DNA from 4 places in the Chromobacterium sp. IIBBL 290-4 genome. Region 1 is predicted to be linked to each of the others. Evidence: predicted binding sites of a transcription regulator. Region 1 holds the regulator's gene; each other region holds the start of a gene.
The links. The regulator sigma-54, encoded in region 1, starts transcription at its own class of promoters, with help from an activator protein. The targets are predictions, from matches to a motif close to CTGGCACGCTTCATGCTT.

Region 1 (4,523 bases):
GCCTGAACTCCGACAGATTAGTCGTCACCCAAGACAAGGCCGGCAATCAGACGCTGCACGCCACCGGCCGCATCGTGACTTTCCGTCAAAAGATGGATAACAACCAAGGCTGGGTGGAAGGCCAAACCAGCCAGCTGGATTACGACAGCGCCAAGAACCTGGCGGTGCTGACCGGCAATGCCCGCGTCAAGCGCAATGGCGACCTCTCCATCGGCACGATCATCCGCTACAACACGCTGGATCAAACCTATGAAGTGGTCGGCGGCGGCGCGGCGGCCGGCGCGCAAGGCCGCACCACCGTGATCATCCAGCCGAAGAAAACCGCCTCCCAGCCCGCCGCTGCCAGCAAGCCGGCGGCAGGGAGCGCCAAGCCATGACCATGAAGCCCAGCACCCTCTCCGTCGCCCACCTGAAAAAGCGCTTCAAGAAGCGCACCGTGGTCAAAGACGTCTCGCTGCAGATCTCCAGCGGCGAAGTCGTCGGCCTGCTCGGCCCCAACGGCGCCGGCAAAACCACCAGCTTCTACATGATCGTCGGCCTGATCGGCGCCGACGACGGCGAAATCCAGCTCGACGGCGAAAGCATCACCCACTACGCCATCCACCAGCGCGCGCAGATGGGCCTGGGCTATTTGCCGCAAGAAGCTTCCATCTTCCGCCGCATGACGGTGGAAGAGAACATCGCCGCCATCCTGGAGATTTCTGGCCGCAAGGGCAAACAGCTGGAAAAAGAGCTGGACCTGCTGCTGGACGACCTCAACATCGCCCACTTGCGCGACAGCAATGCCTTGTCGCTGTCCGGCGGCGAGCGCCGCCGCGTGGAGATCGCCCGCGTGCTGGCCACCCGTCCGCGCTTCATCCTGCTGGACGAGCCGTTCGCCGGCGTGGACCCGATCGCGGTGATCGACATCCAGAAGATCATCTCCTTCCTCAAGGGCCGCGGCATCGGCGTGCTGATCACCGACCACAACGTCCGCGAAACGCTGCGCATCTGCGACCGCGCCTACATCATCAGCGACGGCTCGGTGCTGGCTTCCGGCGAACCCGAAGAACTGGTCAATAACGAGAGAGTGCGCGAGGTCTACCTCGGCGAACACTTCCATCTGTAAGCAATGAAACAGGCCCTCCAGCTCAAAGTTTCCCAGCAGCTGACGCTGACGCCCCAACTGCAACAATCGATCAAATTGCTGCAGCTCTCCACGCTGGATCTGCAAGCGGAAGTCGAGCGTTTTCTGCTCGACAACCCCTTGCTGGAGCACAGCGACGAGCCGCGCGAAGCCGATAGCCCCTCCGACCGGGAAGACGCGCCGGCGGAAAGCGCGGCGGACGATGCGCGAGACGGCGATGGCGGCGAATTGCTGGAATGGGGCGGCGGCAGCCGCGCCGCCGGCGACGACGACTTCGACCCCATGCTGAACGTGCCGTGCCAGGTCACCCTGCGCGAGCATCTGCTGGCGCAGTTGGGCGAGGTGGCGCTCTCGGATCGCGATCGGGCCATCATGCGCCTGCTGATCGAAGAGTTGGACGATGACGGCTATCTGCCGGTGCAGCTGGAAGAGCTGGCCAGCAATATCCCGCTGGAGCTGGAGCTGGACAGCGACGAGCTGGCGGTGGGACTGCGCCTGCTGCAGCAGTTCGACCCCGCCGGCGTGGGCGCGCGCTCGCTGGCCGAGGCGCTGGAGCTGCAGCTGCTGCGCCGTCCCGGCCAAGAACCGGGACACGCCCTGGCGCTGACTATCGTCCGCGAGCATCTCGCGCTGCTGGGCAACCGCGACTACGCCCGCTTGAAAAAAACGCTGGGCTGCGGCGACGATCAGCTGCGCGAAGCGCAAACGCAGATCGCCAGCCTCAATCCCCGCCCGGCCGCCGGCTTCGTCGAGGGCGAGGTCCATTACGTGATTCCCGACATCAGCGTGCGCAAACGCCGCGGCCGCTGGGTGGCCGAACTCAACCGCGCCGCCATGCCCAAGCTGCGCGTCAACGGGCTGTATGAGCGCATGCTGGCCGACAACCGCGGCCAGAACGGCGAAATGTCGGGGCGGCTTCAGGAGGCGCGCTGGCTGGTGAAAAACATTCAACAGCGGTTTGACACCATCCTGAAAGTGGCGGAAGCTATTGTTGAACGTCAACAATTGTTCTTTGAACATGGCGAAGTGGCGATGCGCCCGCTGATCCTGCGCGACATCGCCGAAGAAATCGGCCTGCACGAATCCACCGTCTCGCGCTCGACCAGCCAGAAGTATCTGCTATGCGCGCGAGGTTTGTTCGAGCTCAAGTATTTCTTCGGCAGTTCGCTGGAAACTGAAAGCGGCGGAGAGTGCTCCGCCACGGCGATCAAGGCCCACATCCGCGGCATGGTGGAGTCGGAAAATCCGGCCAAGCCGCTGTCGGACAGCGCCATCGCCGATGCGCTGGACAAGCTGGGAATACAGGTTGCCAGACGCACCGTAGCCAAGTATCGTGAAGCCATGCAGATTCCTCCCGTGAATCTGCGCAAGACACTGTAAAGCGCCACAGCAGAATACCAAGCCGCCCGGCGACCCATCCGGGCGGATAACACCAGAAGGAGCTAGGGTATGAACCTCAAAGTTACTGGTCTGCATCTGGAAGTCACCCCGTCGCTGCGCGAATACATCGAAAGCAAACTGGAGCGCATTACCCGACACGTCGACAATGTGATCGATATCTCCGTCACCCTGTCGGTGGACAAGCTGGTTCAGAAGGCCGAGGTTAACGTACACCTGTCCGGCAAGGACATCCACATCGAGGCCACCGAAGCCGATCTGTACGCCGCCATCGACCTGTTGATGGACAAACTGGATCGCCAAGTGCTGAAGCACAAGGAGAAGCAGACCGAGCACCGCGCGGTGGGCTCGGGCGAGTCCTCCCAGGCGCAAGCCTCGCTGTAAGGCGGCTCAAATGGCAACGGGAACCAGGCGGTTCCCGTTTTTCTTTGCGCCTGCCGGTTTTCAGTACTATCAAGGCAACGTAGAATTCCAGCTTTCTCCCCAAGCCGCATGCATAACTAAAGATATGAACCTCATCGGCAAGATCCTGACCCCGGACCACGTGCTGCTGGATCTGGACGTCGCCAGCAAGAAGCGGGTGTTCGAGCAGGTGGGCCTGTTGGTGGAAAACACCCGCGGCATCGCCCGCAGCGAAATCTTCGACAGCCTGTTCAGCCGTGAAAAACTCGGCTCCACCGGGCTGGGCCAAGGCGTGGCCATTCCCCATGGCCGGGCCCGCGGCCTGAAGGAGGCCACCGGCGTATTCATCCGCCTGAAGGCCCCCATCCCCTTCGACGCGCCGGACGGCAAGCCCGTGCAATGCCTGTTCGTGCTGCTGGTGCCCGAGCACGCCACCGACCTGCATCTGCAAGTGCTGTCGGAACTGGCGCAGATGTTCTCCAGCCGCCAGATGCGCGAAAAGATGCTGACCATCACCATGCGCGACGAACTCTATCAGCTGCTCAGCGAGTGGACGCCCAATGCCTAGCATCACCGTACGCAGGCTGTATCAGGAAAACCAGCAAAAGCTCAACCTGACCTGGGTGGCCGGCACAGGCGGCGCCGACAATGTCATCGGCAACGATGAGCAGCGCCCCACCCTCGCCCTGGTGGGCCACCTCAACTTCATCCACCCCAACCGGGTGCAGGTGCTGGGCCTGGCCGAGGTGGACTATTTGAACAAGCTGGAGCAGTCCGCCGCCAAGACGGCGCTGGACCAGCTGTTCCACAAGAGCATGTCGGTGGTGATGGTGACCAACGGCCAGCCCGTGCCGCGGCTGCTGCGCGACTACTGCCACAGCCACAATGTGCCCTTGATGTGCAGCACGCTGGAAAGCCCCTATCTGATGGACGTGCTGCGCATTTACCTGGCGCGCGCCCTGGCGGTGTCCACCGTGCTGCACGGCGTATTCCTCGACGTGTTCGAGATCGGCGTGCTGATCATGGGCGATTCGGCGATGGGCAAGAGCGAACTGGCGCTGGAGCTGATCTCGCGCGGCCACGGCATGGTGGCGGACGACGCGGTGGAGCTGTACCGCATCGGCCCGGACACGCTGGAAGGCCGCTGCCCGCCGCTGCTGCGCGACTTCCTGGAAGTTCGTGGCCTCGGCATCCTCAATATCCGCACTATCTTCGGCGAAACCGCGGTGCGTCCCAAGAAGGTGCTGAAGCTGATCATCCACCTGGTCAAAGCCAACGATCAGGCGATGCAGGCGCTGGACCGGCTCAACATCCAGTCGGAAACCCAGGACATCATCGGCGTCACCGTGCGCAAGGTGGTGCTGCCCGTGGCCGCCGGCCGCAACCTGGCGGTGCTGGTGGAAGCCGCGGTGCGCAATTACATCCTGCAGCTGCGCGGCATAGACAGCACCCGGGAGTTCATCGAACGCCACACCAACTTCTTGAGAGACCAGGAAAATGCGCCTGATATTGATTAGCGGCCTGTCCGGCTCCGGCAAATCGGTGGCGCTGCGCGCGCTGGAGGATTCCGGCTTCTACTGCGTGGACAATCTCCCCG
Region 2 (4,523 bases), 1.0 Mb from region 1:
GAGGCCTTGCTGGTCGGTCAGGATCACCAGCGCGTCGGCCTCGATCAGATTGGTCACCAAGGCGCCCAGCGTGTCGTTGTCGCCGAAGCGGATTTCGCTGGTGACCACGGTGTCGTTCTCGTTGATGATGGGCACCACATTGAGATTGAGCAGGCTGGTCAGCGTGGAGCGGGCGTTCAGATAGCGGGTGCGGTCGGCCAGGTCTTCGTGGGTGAGCAGAATCTGCGCGGTTTGCAGGCCAAAGGCGCGGAAGGCGCTCTCGTAAGCCTGGCACAGGCCCATCTGGCCGACGGCGGCGGCGGCTTGCAGCTCGTGCACGCCCTTGGGGCGCACATTCCAGCCCAGGCGTTGGCAGCCTTCGGCGATGGCGCCGCTGGAAACCAGCACCACTTGCTTGCCGCGGCGTTTCAGTTCGGCGATCTCCTCGGCCCAGCGCGCCAGGGCGGTCAGGTCCAGCCCTCTGCCATCATTGGTCACCAGACTGGAGCCGACTTTGACCACGATACGGTCGGAAGCGTGAATCACCGAATGCATCAACAGACCTCGCTATGAAAGCAAATGATTATAGAGAGGTCAGTGTACCCGAAAAAGCGCGGGGCTTGCGCCAGGTCAATAGTATTCGCTGGGGCGGTATTCCATCAGCTGGAAATGCGGCGATTGCTGCAAAAGCTTGCTCACGCGGATCAGGTTTTCCGCCTGGCCGTCGTTGAGCCGGAATTCGCGCAACTGGCTGAAAGCGCGTCCCGTCATCAGCAGGCGGTCGGGCTTGCCGTCCTGGCCGGGCAGGCGCAGGGCGCGCTGGTAGCCGTCGCTTGCGTGGGTGATGCTGGGCATGGCCAGCGTCGGCAGAAACGTCTCGCTGAGAATCTCCAGCCCGCATTCCACCTCTTTGCCGGTGGGTTGCATCAACACCCAGCGCACCGCGCAGAGCTGGGTCTGTTCCGACGCGTCTGGCGGACGCAGAGACAGCAGTTCGCCGGCGCGCAAGGCGTGATCGCCCGGCAGGCCGCGCAGCAGATAGCCGGACTCGCTCTGATTGACGATGACCAAGAACCCAGGCGGGGGCGGCGCGGGCAAGTGGATGGTTTCTTCACTGGCTTCGCTGCCGGGCCATTGCCAGCTATCCGCATTGGCGCGGTGCCAGATGGCGGACAATCCCGACACCACTTCGATGACAGTCTGGGTGTTTTCGCGCTGCTGGCGGCGGCGGCGCGGCTTCTGCCATTCCTCCACCAGGCGGCTCAATAGCTGGATTTCATCATGCACGCCGGGCAAGGCGCTGCCGGGGGGCGATTTCTGCAACTGTTCCAGGCTGTGGCGCATGGTGTCCAGCGCGCCGCCCAGCTCCAGAATGCAGCAATGGGCGTGCAGCGAGCCCGGCGTGGCCAGCAGGTAGCGCGGCGGGCTGTCTTCCAGCGGGTCCAGCAAATAGCCGTGCAGGTTTTCCGTCAGCCGCGACACCGGCAGCAGCGTCACCTGGCGCGCCAGATCGTAGATCAGCTGCCGCGCCAGCTGCATATCGTCGCAAGACAGGCGATTGGTGCCGGTGAGCCCCAGCAGCAGGATCTGGCGGTAGATGACGGCCAGCGTATCGTCGTGGCCCAGCGCCCTGTCCTGCCAGCCCTTCTCCAGCGCCGCGGCGTACAACTGGTGGCAGTCCAGCCAGAAGCCATCCGACAGCGAGCAATAGTTCTGCTGGCTGATGTTGAGATACTGGCGGGCCGCCATCATGGTGTACAGCAATAGTTCTATCTTGGTTTGATCGCGTTCGATCAGGCTATGCCGGCCAAGCTTGTCGTTCAGCGTCTGCTTGAAGGCGGTGAACAGGTTGGCGAACAATTTGACGCTGAGCACGGCCAGCAGCCGGGTTTTGGGCGAGGCCAGGATGTCGCTGTGCAGCGTCTCGCGCTCCAGCAAGGGGTAATAACGGTCCAGTGCCTTGAGATAGAGCTTGAGCAGTTTGTAGCGCTGCGCCGGGGCCAGCGGCGTGCGGCCCAGGTGGTAGAGCGCCTGGCCGAGCAGGCGGCCGCATTCGGGCAAGTCGGTATAGGGCAGGCGGTCCAGCCATGCCGCCACGCTGGCCGGTTGGGTGTCTACGAGTTGCGGGTCCATATCCTTCTTCGGCAAGGCGAGTGGCGGCATCCGAGGCTGGCTCCGAGACGGTGTCGCGGCATGCGGGGACGGCTGGACCCAGCGAGAAGGTCAGGGCAGCGGCGTTTCCTCGCCCTGGCCGCTCTGGCCTGAGGACTGCACCTCGTCCAGCGCCTCCAGGCTTGCCCGCACCAGTCCATCCATCTCTTCATTATTCAGCGTGTACGGCGGCATGAAGTAGACCGTTTTCCCTATCGGCCGCAACAGGCATCCGCGTTTCAGCATGGCCGAAAAATAGGCCAATGCAAAGTCGGAACGCTCGGTTTCGACATCGAAAGCCCAGATCATGCCGCGGTGGCGGAAGTGGCGGACATCGCCGCGGGCGATCAATGGCTGCATCTTGCGCGTCCACTCTTCAGCCTTGACGCGGTTGGCGGCCAATACGTCCTCATCCTCGAAAATGTCGAGAACGGCCAGCGCGGCGGCGCAGGCGAGGGCGTTGCCGGTGTAGCTGTGCGAGTGCAGGAAGCCGCGCGCCACATCGTCGTGATAGAAGGCCTGGTAGACGGCGTCGCGGGTCAGCACGCAGGACAGCGGCAAAAAGCCGCCGGTGATGCCCTTGGACAGGCACAGAAAATCCGGCGTGATGCCGGCTTGCTGATAGGCGAAGAAGCTGCCGGCGCGGCCGAAGCCGACGGCGATCTCATCGGCGATCAGATGGACCTGGTATTGATCGCACAGCCGGCGCAGTTCGGTCAGATAGACCGGGTCATGCATCGCCATGCCGGCGGCGCCCTGCACCAGCGGCTCGACGATGACGGCGGCGATCTGGTCGCAGTGTTTGGCCAGCAGGTTTTCCAGCGAGCGGGCGGCGCGCAGCGCGGCATCGGCCGCGCTCTCGCCGGGAGCCGCCAGCCGCGCGTCCGGGCTGGGCGCGCGCAGGCCGGGTTTCAGCAAGTCGGCGTAGGTGGAGGAAAACAGCGGCACGTCGGTCACCGCCAGCGCGCCGACTGTTTCGCCGTGGTAGCTGTTCTCCAGGCTGATGAAGCGCGTCTTGCCGGGCTGGCCGCTGTTTTTCCAATAGTGGAAACTCATCTTCAGCGCGATTTCGGTCGCGCTGGCGCCGTCCGAGCCATAAAACGCATGGCCCAGGCCGGATAGTTTGGCCAGCCGTTCCGATAGCTCCACCACCGGGCGGTGGGTGAAACCGGCCAGCATCACATGCTCCAGCTGGTCCAACTGATCCCGTATCGCCTGCCGGATGCGCGGATGGCCATGGCCGAACAGATTGACCCACCACGAGCTGACACCGTCTAGGTAGCGATTGCCGTCAAAGTCGATCAGCCATGCGCCTTCGCCGCGGGCGATGGGCACGATGGGCAGCCGCTCGTGGCGCTTCATCTGGGTGCAGGGATGCCAGACGGCGTCGAAGCTGCGTCGCAGCCAATCTTGATTGCTCATGGACAGGGTCTCCGGTGGGGGTGGGGGGATGCTAGCACAGCGGCAAAGACGGGGCGATGTGACGCAAAACGTCAGCTTGTGCCTACTTTGAGCAAAGGCTTTCTTCCTGGATGGCCGATGGGATGGTTTTGGCAGGATGGCATGCATCCTGCTAAACAGAGATAGGCAGGCTGCCGATGGCGGGCCGGCATGGAGAATGATAAATCAACCGAACAGCCAAGTCCGGCCACGCCGGGCGCTCTGGGAGCGGCACATGAAGACGAGAAAACAGCAGGGTTTTACCTTGATCGAGCTGATGATCGTGGTGGCGATTGTCGGCATTCTGGCGGCCATCGCGATTCCGACTTATCAGGACTACACCAAGCGCGCGAAGGTAACGGAAGGTTTGTCCCTGGCGGATGCGGCCAAGACGGCGGTAACCGAGTATTACTCCACCAATAACGGCTTTGCCGCCGCAGGCAACTCCAATTACGGGCTTGCCGCCTCCATTACGGGCTCTTCCGTATCCGGGGTGAATGTATTGGCCAGCGGCGTGATTCAAATCACCTATACTTCCGCTGTGTCAAGCGGCGCCTTGCTGGATATCGTGCCAACCGCCGCTTCCGGTTCATTGACCTGGACCTGCACTTATCTCGGCACCGGCGCCACCGCGATCGCATCCGGGAATCAGCTTAGCGCAAGCTGGGTGCCGACCACCTGCCGCCAATAAGCGCGGAAGCACGATGGGACAAGAGGGGCGCGAGGGCGCCTCTCTGCATTTGGGAGAGGAGGGCCGGTGGGTCGCTCACAGCATGGCGCTTTAGGTATGACAGGGCATGGGCGGGCGATTAGGCAGGGCATCCGGCTGGCGGACTGCGGGATGTTCGCGTTTTTCGCGCTGTGTTTCGCCCTGCCGTTTCTGAATTGCGCCCGTTATTCGCCTTTGCAGGATTGGTGGACCGATGCCTTGGTGGTGTTGGCTATCGGCCTGG
Region 3 (4,523 bases), 2.3 Mb from region 1:
AACTGGATCAGCTCACGCTCAAACAGAGGAGCTTGCTGTCTTCTGCGCTTAAACATCCCACTCACCATGACGCCATTCAGGACGCCTTGCCTGACCTGACGGCTTGCCCACACTGCCAGGCCGAGGCCAACCAGTTGGCGTTATGGGGCTGGAGCCGAGGCCTGCGGCGTTATCGCTGCAAACAGTGCCACCGGACCTGCAATGCCTTGTCGGGCAGTCCATTAGCCAAATTGCGCAAGGCCGATCGCTGGCTGAGCTACGCCCAAGCACTGCAGGATGGCTTGACCGTGCGAGCAGCCGCTCGTGCATGCGGCATCAGCAAGAACACGGCTTTCCTATGGCGGCATCGCTTCTTGCATCGCGCATCAGACCATCTGGCGGCGCAAGCCCGAGGCATCGTCGAAGTAGATGAAACCTTCATTCTGGAATCATTCAAAGGGCAGCGGTGCCTCCCCCGCGCGCCGCGCCAGCGGGGTGGCGTCAGCCAAACACGGGGAACCGGGCCGGATCAGATTCCCATCATGGTGGTGCAGGACCGAGAGGGACATATAGCGGACTTCAAGTTGAAGAAGCTCAATGGCGCTCATGTGGAAGCGGCTTTAGCCCCGTTGGTGGATAGCGACGCCATCCTGTGTTCGGACGGCGCAGCGGTGTACTCGACCTTTGCCAGGCAGCATGGCATTACCCATCGAGTCGTGCATGCCAAGACGGGACAGCGGGTACGCGAGGGGGCGTTCCATATCCAGCATGTGAATGCCTACCATAGCCGCTTGAAGCTTTGGATGGCTCGATTCCACGGGGTTGCCACCAAATACCTTGAAAACTATCTGGGGTGGCGACGGATGCTGGAGCGCTATCAGCAAACCATGCAGCCTTGCCACTGCTTGCAGGAGGCAGTGGGTCGTCCCTTGCAACACATTATTGGGACATAGCCAAAAAAAACGGGGCGCGAACGCCCCGAAAGTCCCTTACACAACAAACTTTGTCTGGCTGCGGGTTTATTCCACCCGCTCGCCGTGCAGCACTACGTCCAAGCCTTCGCGCTCTTCGTCTTCGGCCACGCGCAGGCCCAGGACCGCGCCCACCAGCTTGAGCAGAATGAAGGTGACCACGCCGCAGTAGACGATGGTGACGCCCACGCCCAGCGCCTGGGTGGCCAGGCTGCCGTCGGCGCCGCCGATGTCCTTGACGGCGAACACGCCGGTCAGCAGCGCGCCCAGAATCCCGCCCACGCCGTGGACGCCGAAAGCGTCCAGCGAGTCGTCATAGCCCAGCATGTGCTTCAGACCGGTGGCGCCCCAGAAACACACCACGCCGGCGGCCAAGCCGATGATCAGCGCGCCCTTGACGTCTACAAAGCCGGCTGCCGGGGTGATGGCGACCAGCCCCGCCACCGCGCCGGAGGCGATGCCCAGCACCGACGGCTTCTTCTTGGTGGCCCATTCGGCGAACATCCAGGCCAACGCGGCCATCGCGGTGGCCACCTGGGTGGTCACCATCGCCATCCCGGCGCGGCCGTCGGCGGCGCCGGCGGAGCCGGCATTGAAGCCGAACCAACCCACCCACAGCATGGACGCGCCAACCAGGGTCAGGATCAGGTTATGCGGCGGCATGGCTTCCTTGCCGAAGCCGACGCGCTTGCCCAATACCAGCGCGGTCACCAGGCCGGCCACGCCGGCGTTGATGTGCACCACGGTGCCGCCGGCGAAGTCCAGTACGCCCTTGTCGCCCATCCAGCCGCCCGGCGCCCATACCCAGTGCGCCACCGGTACGTAAACCAGCAGCGACCACAGCGCCATGAAAACCAGCATCGAGGAGAACTTCATCCGCTCGGCGAAGGCGCCGGTGATCAGCGCCGGGGTGATGATGGCGAAGGTCATCTGGAAGGTCATGAACACCGATTCCGGAATGGTGCCGGCCAGCGGATGCACGGCCAGCTTGCCGGCATCTTTCATGAACACCATGCCGTCCAGCAGAAAGCGGGACAGATCGCCGAGGTAGGGCGTGCCCACGGTGAAGGCCAGGCTGTAGCCGACCACGACCCACAGCACGGTCACCAGCGCGGTGATGGCGAAACTTTGCATCAGGGTGGCCAGCACGTTTTTCTTGCGGACCATGCCGCCGTAAAACAGCGCCAGGCCGGGGATGGTCATGAACAGGACCAGGGCGGTAGAGGTCAGCATCCAGGCGGTATCGCCGGAGTTGATGACTTTGACGGCGGCCACGGCCGGTCCCGCGGGCGCGTCGGCCAGCACGGGTAGAGACAGGGCGGAAAGGCCGGCAGCGAGTGCAGCGAGTTGCTTTTTCATTATGGTTTCCCCAGTGTGCGGCGGCGTGTCAGACGGCGTCGGCGCCGGTCTCGCCGGTGCGGATGCGGATCACTTGCTCCAGCTCGTAGACGAAGATCTTGCCGTCGCCGATTTTGCCGGTGCGGGCGGACTTCTCGATGGCTTCCACCACTTGGTCCAGCAGCGCGTCGTCGATGGCGATTTCCAGCTTGACCTTGGGCAGGAAGTCGACGACGTATTCGGCGCCGCGATACAGCTCGGTATGGCCTTTCTGGCGGCCAAAACCCTTGACTTCGGAAACGGTGATGCCTTGCACGCCGATGGCGGACAGGGCTTCTCGAACTTCATCCAGCTTGAACGGCTTGATGACGGCGGTGACGAGTTTCATGGCGGCTCCTTGGGTAGGGACGATGGCGGATGACTCCGTGCAAATGACTTACGCAGGAATCGTGCCAGGCGTGGGAGAACTCGCTAGGAAGTATGGTGCAGCGCAAAAAATAGTTGGGCTGTCCTTTGTAGCACTTTCCTTGTGCACCGGCCTGTTCTAGTCTGCACCTCTTTGGTGCGCGTTTTGCGTTGCATCATGTTCTCGTACTGGCGAGGCGGGATGGCCGAGGCGAGCGTAATGATCGGCAAGCGCGAGTTTCACGGCGGTTTTTGCTACACTCCGCATGACGTCTAGACACCGCAGGAGCGAAACCATGTTGAGCCAGAAACTGTTCGAAGAAATCAGCGCCAAAATCAGCGAAACCATCGCCGCCAGTCCGGCCAAGGACATTGAAAAGAACGTCAAGGCCATGATGGCGTCCACCTTCGCCAAAATGGATCTGGTCACCCGCGAGGAGTTCGATGTGCAGCAAGCGGTATTGGCCCGCACGCGCGAGAAGTTGGCGGCCCTGGAGTCGCGCTTGGCTCGCCTGGAAAGCGAGGTGTTTCCGGAAGAGGCCGCCGCCAATGTGGAGGCGCAGTCCGAGCTGGGCCATTCCTGAGCAAGGCCGGTGGCTTGAGGGGTGCGCCGCAAGGAGCGCGCTGGGGCTGCTTGCATGGCCTGGGCGATATGGCCGGCCTTTGCCATGCCCAGGCAGCTGAGCGCCGCGGGTGCGGTTTGGCGCCGCCTCGGCGCAAAGGGAATCCCGCATGACCGCCATTCATTTTGAGCCCGCCAGGGAGCAAGATGCCGAGGCCTTGGTGAGCTTGAGAATTGAAGCCATGCGCCCCAGCCTGGAGCGCATAGGCCGCTTCGACCCGCTGCGGGCCCGCGCTCGTTTTTTAGACGGCTTTGTTCCGCCCTGCGCCAGGCATATCGTGTGTGATGGCGAGCGCGTCGGCTTCGTGGTGGTGAAAGAGGGAGTGGGCGAGTGGCTGCTCGACCATCTGTATATCCGCCCCGACCGCCAGGGGCAAGGCATCGGGCATGCGGTATTGCAAAGCCTGTTCGCCGAGGCGGATGCGGCCGGGCGGCCGTTGCGGGTGGGCGCGCTGCGCGGCAGCGATTCGAACCGCTTTTATGTCAGACATGGCTTCAAACCCGTGGGGGAGTCCGAATTTGACATTTACTACCTCAGGCATCCAGGCTAGGACGACGCGCGCGAAAGAGGCGGCCTGATGTCGCTCGCCATTTTATACTGCCGTGCCCTGCAGGGCATGCAGGCGCCGGAAGTGACCGTAGAAGTGCATCTGGCCAATGGGCTGCCGCAATTCACCATCGTCGGTCTGCCCGAAACCGAGGTCAAGGAAAGCCGCGACCGGGTGCGGGCAGCCATCCAGACCAGCGGCTTCGAATTCCCCGCCCGCAAGATCACCGTCAATCTGGCCCCGGCGGATTTGCCCAAGGATTCCGGCCGTTTCGATCTGCCCATCGCCATCGGCATTTTGCTGGCGGCTGGGCAGGTAAAACATGAAGACATCTCCCAATTCGAATTCGCCGGCGAGCTGGCGCTGAGCGGCGCCTTGCGCCCGGTGCGCGGGGCTTTGGCCATGGCCTGTCATTGCCATGGGGCGGGGCGAGCCTTCATGCTGCCGACGGCCAGCGCGGCGGAGGCCGCGGTGTTGGGGAGCGCGATCATTCATCCCGTGGCGACGCTGGCGCAAGCATGCGCATGCCTGAATGGCTTGGAGACCATGCCGGTCTGCCGTTTGGCGCAGCCCGCAGAGGAGGCGGCGCTGCCCTTGTACCCGGATTTGCAGGATGTCAAAGGCCAGCATCTGGCCAGGACCGCATTGGAGGTCGCGGCA
Region 4 (4,523 bases), 3.4 Mb from region 1:
GCCCACGCCCTGGACGATGCCGGTCACAGTCAGTTGTTCGCGCGCCATGTCGCGCCCTCCAGGCCGCAGCCGGCGGCCAGCCAGTCCAGCCATTCGCCGCAGCCTTCGCCGGTTTTGACCGACAGCTGGATCACCGGCAGGCCGGGGCGCACCTGGCGCGCCATGCGGATGGCGGCGGCGACGTCGAAATCGAGGTGCGGCAGCAGGTCTATCTTGCTGATGATCAACAGGTCCGCCGCGCGGAACATGTCCGGGTATTTGAGCGGCTTGTCTTCGCCTTCTGTCACAGACAGGATGGCCACCTTGTGCGCTTCGCCTAGATCGAAGGCGGCGGGGCAGACCAGATTGCCTACGTTTTCGATCAGCAGCAGGCCGCCGTCCGGCATGGCCTGGTCTTGCCGCAATTGCGCCAGCGCCTCGGCCACCATGCGGGCGTCCAGATGGCAGCCCTTGCCGGTGTTGATCTGCACCGCCGGCGCGCCGGCGGCGCGGATGCGTTCGGCGTCGTTGGCGGTTTGCTGGTCGCCTTCCACTACCGCCAGCGGCGCGCGTCCGGCCCAGCGGACTATGGTGTCGGCCAGCAGGCTGGTTTTGCCGGAGCCGGGGCTGGACACCAGATTGAGCGCGAAGATGCCGCGCTCCGCCAACAGGCGGCGGTTGCGCGCGGCGCGGGCATTGTTGTCGGAGAGGATGTCCTGCTCGATGGCGATGATGCGTTCAGTTGGCGTGTCGGGCGCATGGACCGCGTCCAGCGGGCCGGATGCCGGGCCGGACACGCGGTAGCCGTTCCGCGGCGCGGCATGCGAGTGTTCGTGGCGGCGTTTGCCGTTGATGCGTAGTTGTCCGTGGCCGCAGCCGCAAGTGGTGCACATGATGCTTGCCTCCTAGCTGATTCCGATATCGATCACCCGCATTTCATCGCCGCCTTCCAAACTGAGGTTTTCGCCGTCGCAGCGCGGGCAGCAGGCCGGCAGCGCGCTTAGCTCGGCCTCGCAGCCGCAATCTCCGCAATGGGCCAGGGCGGGGCGGCGCTCGGCCTGGAACTCGGCGTCCTCGGCCAGGCTGCCGCGCGCCGCCAGCTGGCAGCAATACAGCAGGGTGTCTGTCTCTACATGGGCTAGCAAACCCAATGCCAGGCGGACGCGGGTGACGCGGCGGGCGCCGGCGCGGCGCGCGGCGGCCTCGGCGATGTGGACCACGTTTTCCGCAAGTGTCAGTTCATGCACGGTTTTTTCTCCTGGATGCGCTATGCGGGGCGCGGCTGCAGGCTTGCTCTCGCGAGGCCGTCGCGGTGTCGAGGCGTCGACACTTTTGTCGATGGCGTCGCGGCGCGTCTGGCGTCGACACCGGGCGCGACAGCTGGGCGATGCCGCTTTCTCTTTCCGAATCAGCCGCTTGCTGCGCGGCATCCGGGCTGGCACGGCTTATGCAATATCGAAGCGAGTCCTGCTATCGACATTCGGGCGGCCGCCGCCGCTTGAGGAGGTTGAAATGAATCGGTTCATCATCGCTGAACCCCAAAACTGCATAGGCTGCCGCACCTGCGAAGTGGCGTGCGCCCTGGCCCATGCGCCCCATCCCGGCGAACCATTGTCGCCGGATACCTTTCACCCCCGGCTGACGGTGATCAAGAGCGCGCGCATCAGCACGCCGGTGCTGTGCCGGCAGTGCGACGACGCGCCCTGTCTGAACGCCTGTCCAAGCGGGGCGATTGTTTACGCCGGCAATAGCGTGCAAGTGCTGCAAGAGCGCTGCGTGGGCTGCAAGACCTGCATGGTGGCCTGTCCTTACGGCGCGATGCAGGTGGTGACCGAGCCGCAACGGCCGCAGCCGGGCAGCTTCTCCACGCGCCAGCTCAAGGCCAAGGCGCTGAAGTGCGATCTGTGCGCGGGCAAGCCGGCCGGACCGGCCTGCATCGCCACCTGTCCCACCAAGGCCTTGCGCATGGTGGAGCCGCAGGCGCTGGAGGCCGCCATGAAAAAACGCCGGCAGCAAGCCGCGCTGGACACGCCGGCGCTGCCGCTCTGATCGAACGCATCGCGCAAAAGGACAGGAAAAATGGAGAAGGTAATTTCGGTTTGCCCGTACTGCGGTTCGGGCTGCAAGCTCAATCTCTTGGTGGAAAACGGCAAGATCGTCGGCGCGGAAGGCGCGGACGGCGTCACCAATCAGGGCGAGCTGTGTTTGAAGGGCTATTACGGCTGGGACTTCCTGAACGACACCAAGCTGCTGACGCCGCGCTTGCGTCATCCGATGATACGCCGCCAGCGCGGCGGCCAATTCGAGCGCGTCAGCTGGGACGAGGCGGTGGCCTTCGTGGCAGGCAAGCTGGGCCAGATCAAGCGCGAGCACGGCCCGGACGCCATCATGCTGACCGGCTCTTCGCGCGGCACCGGCAACGAATCCAACTACATCGCGCAGAAGTTCGCCCGCGCGGTGATCGGCACCAATAATATCGACTGCTGCGCCCGCGTCTGCCACGGGCCGTCGGTGGCCGGCCTGATGGCCACCTTGGGCAATGGCGCGATGAGCAATTCGATCTGCGAGATCGAGGACAGCGACTGCATCCTGGTGTTCGGCTACAACGCGGCCGATTCCCACCCCATCGTCGCCCGCCGCATTCTCAAGGCCAAGCAGAAGGGCGCCAAGATCATCGTTTGCGACCCGCGCTACATAGAAACCGCGCGCGTCGCCGATCTGCATTTGCAGCTGAACAACGGCTCCAATATGGCGCTGGTCAATGCCTTCGCCAATGTGCTGATCAGCGAAGGTCTGTATAAGCCGGACTTTATCGCCGAGCACGCCGAGGGTTTCGAGGAGTACAAGGCCGCCGTCGCCAAGTACACGCCGGAATACGCGGCCGAGATCACCGGGCTGCGGCCTGAGCTGATCCGCCAGGCCATCCGCATGTATGCCGCCGCGCCCAGCGCCACCATTTTGTGGGGCATGGGCGTGACCCAGTGGGGCCAGGCGGTGGACGTGGTCAAGGGCTTGTCCAGCCTCGCCACGCTGACCGGCAATCTGGGGCGGCCGAATGTCGGCGTCGGCCCGGTGCGCGGCCAGAACAATGTGCAGGGCGCTTGCGATATGGGCGCGCTGCCCAACACGCTGCCGGGTTATTACGACGTCAGCGACGCCGATGCGCGCGCGCGCTTCGCCCAGGCCTGGGGCGTGGACAGCCTGCCGGCCGAGAAGGGCTGCAGCATCACCGAGGCGGCGCACCGCATCGAAGCCGGCACGCTGAAGGCGTATTACATCTTCGGCGAAGACCCGCTGCAAACCGAGCCCGACCTGGGCATGATGCGCCGCGCCTTTGAAAAGCTGGACCTGATCGTGGTGCAGGACATTTTCATGACCAAGACGGCGATGGCGGCCGACGTGATCCTGCCCGCCACCTCTTGGGGCGAGCATGAAAACGTGTTCTCCAGCGCCGATCGCGGCTTCCAGCGTTGCTACAAGGCGATAGAGGCGCCGGCCGACGTCAAGGATGACTGGGAAATCTACAGCCTGATCGCCACGGCCATGGGCTACCCCATGCATTACGACAACGCCCAGCAGATTTGGGATGAGCTGCGCGGCCTGTGCCATCTGTATGCCGGCGCCAGCTATGACAAGATGGCCGGCCTCGGCTATGTGCAGTGGCCCTGCCCCAGCGAAGGCCACCCCGGCACGCCGTGGCTGTACGCGGGCTATCAGTTCGACACGCCCAGCGGCAAGGCCAAGCTGTTCGCCGCCGAGTGGCGGCCGCCGCTGGAGAAAGTGGACGCTGAATATCCCTTGGGCCTATGCACGGTGCGCGAGGTGGGGCATTACTCCTGCCGCTCGATGACCGGCAACTGCACGGCGCTGCAAACCTTGGCCGACGAACCGGGCTTTGTGCAGATCCACCCGGACGACGCGCAAAAATACGGCATCGCCGACCAGGCGCTGGTGTGGGTGGCCTCGCGGCGCGGCAAGGTGATCACCCGCGCCAACCACAACCCGCGCGTCAACGCCGGGGCGGTGTACATGACCTACCAATGGTGGATAGGCGCTTGCAACGAGCTGACGGTGGATCACCTTGACCCGATCTCCAAGACCCCGGAGCTGAAATACTGCACGGTGCGGCTGGAAACCATCGCCGACCAGGCCTGGGCGGAAAACCACGCGCGCGGCGTCTACGCGCGGCTGAAGGCGGACCTGCGCAAGGCCGCGCTGGCGGAGTAGGGCGATGGCGCGGGAGACGCTGATCGACAGCCACGGCAGGCGCATCGCCTACCTGCGGCTGTCGGTGACCGACCGCTGCGACCTGCGCTGCCGCTATTGCCGTCTGGCCGACGACAAGTCTTACGCCAAACGGGCCGACTGGCTGAGCTTCGCGGAGATCCGCCGCCTGGTCGGCCTGTTCGCCGCGATGGGCGTGGGGCGGGTGCGGCTGACCGGCGGCGAGCCGCTGCTGCGCGCCGGCATCGTCGATCTGGTGGGCGAGCTGGCCGCCGCGCCCGGCGTGAGCGATCTGTCCTTGTCCACCAACGCCACCCAGC

Region 2: a site for sigma-54 is predicted at 3,689-3,706, ahead of NKT35_RS04885 (pilin). Genes of this name have one in related genera too.
Region 3: a site for sigma-54 is predicted at 2,727-2,744, ahead of glnK (P-II family nitrogen regulator). Genes of this name have one in related genera too.
Region 4: a site for sigma-54 is predicted at 1,415-1,432, ahead of NKT35_RS16150 (4Fe-4S dicluster domain-containing protein). Genes of this name have one in related genera too.

What each region holds. Positions count from the first base shown of each region.
Region 1 is NZ_CP100128.1:52,500-57,022, forward strand. Features, by position in the region: gene lptA (lipopolysaccharide transport periplasmic protein LptA) at 1-377, shown strand, start outside; gene lptB (LPS export ABC transporter ATP-binding protein) at 380-1,108, shown strand; gene NKT35_RS00230 (RNA polymerase factor sigma-54) at 1,112-2,506, shown strand; gene hpf (ribosome hibernation-promoting factor, HPF/YfiA family) at 2,576-2,908, shown strand; gene ptsN (PTS IIA-like nitrogen regulatory protein PtsN) at 3,033-3,494, shown strand; gene hprK (HPr(Ser) kinase/phosphatase) at 3,487-4,443, shown strand; gene rapZ (RNase adapter RapZ) at 4,424-4,523, shown strand, end outside.
Region 2 is NZ_CP100128.1:1,050,065-1,054,587, reverse strand. Features, by position in the region: gene proB (glutamate 5-kinase) at 1-534, opposite strand, end outside; gene NKT35_RS04900 (cyclic-di-GMP receptor FimW-related protein) at 610-2,112, opposite strand; gene NKT35_RS04895 (adenosylmethionine--8-amino-7-oxononanoate transaminase) at 2,203-3,552, opposite strand; gene NKT35_RS04885 (pilin) at 3,806-4,261, shown strand; gene NKT35_RS04880 (PglL family O-oligosaccharyltransferase) at 4,412-4,523, shown strand, end outside.
Region 3 is NZ_CP100128.1:2,385,871-2,390,393, forward strand. Features, by position in the region: gene NKT35_RS10960 (IS1595 family transposase) at 1-932, shown strand, start outside; gene NKT35_RS10965 (ammonium transporter) at 999-2,309, opposite strand; gene glnK (P-II family nitrogen regulator) at 2,338-2,676, opposite strand; gene NKT35_RS10975 (accessory factor UbiK family protein) at 2,990-3,277, shown strand; gene NKT35_RS10980 (GNAT family N-acetyltransferase) at 3,426-3,866, shown strand; gene NKT35_RS10985 (YifB family Mg chelatase-like AAA ATPase) at 3,894-4,523, shown strand, end outside.
Region 4 is NZ_CP100128.1:3,452,298-3,456,820, forward strand. Features, by position in the region: gene hypF (carbamoyltransferase HypF) at 1-48, opposite strand, end outside; gene hypB (hydrogenase nickel incorporation protein HypB) at 30-872, opposite strand; gene NKT35_RS16145 (hydrogenase maturation nickel metallochaperone HypA) at 885-1,226, opposite strand; gene NKT35_RS16150 (4Fe-4S dicluster domain-containing protein) at 1,492-2,028, shown strand; gene fdhF (formate dehydrogenase subunit alpha) at 2,059-4,206, shown strand; gene moaA (GTP 3',8-cyclase MoaA) at 4,211-4,523, shown strand, end outside.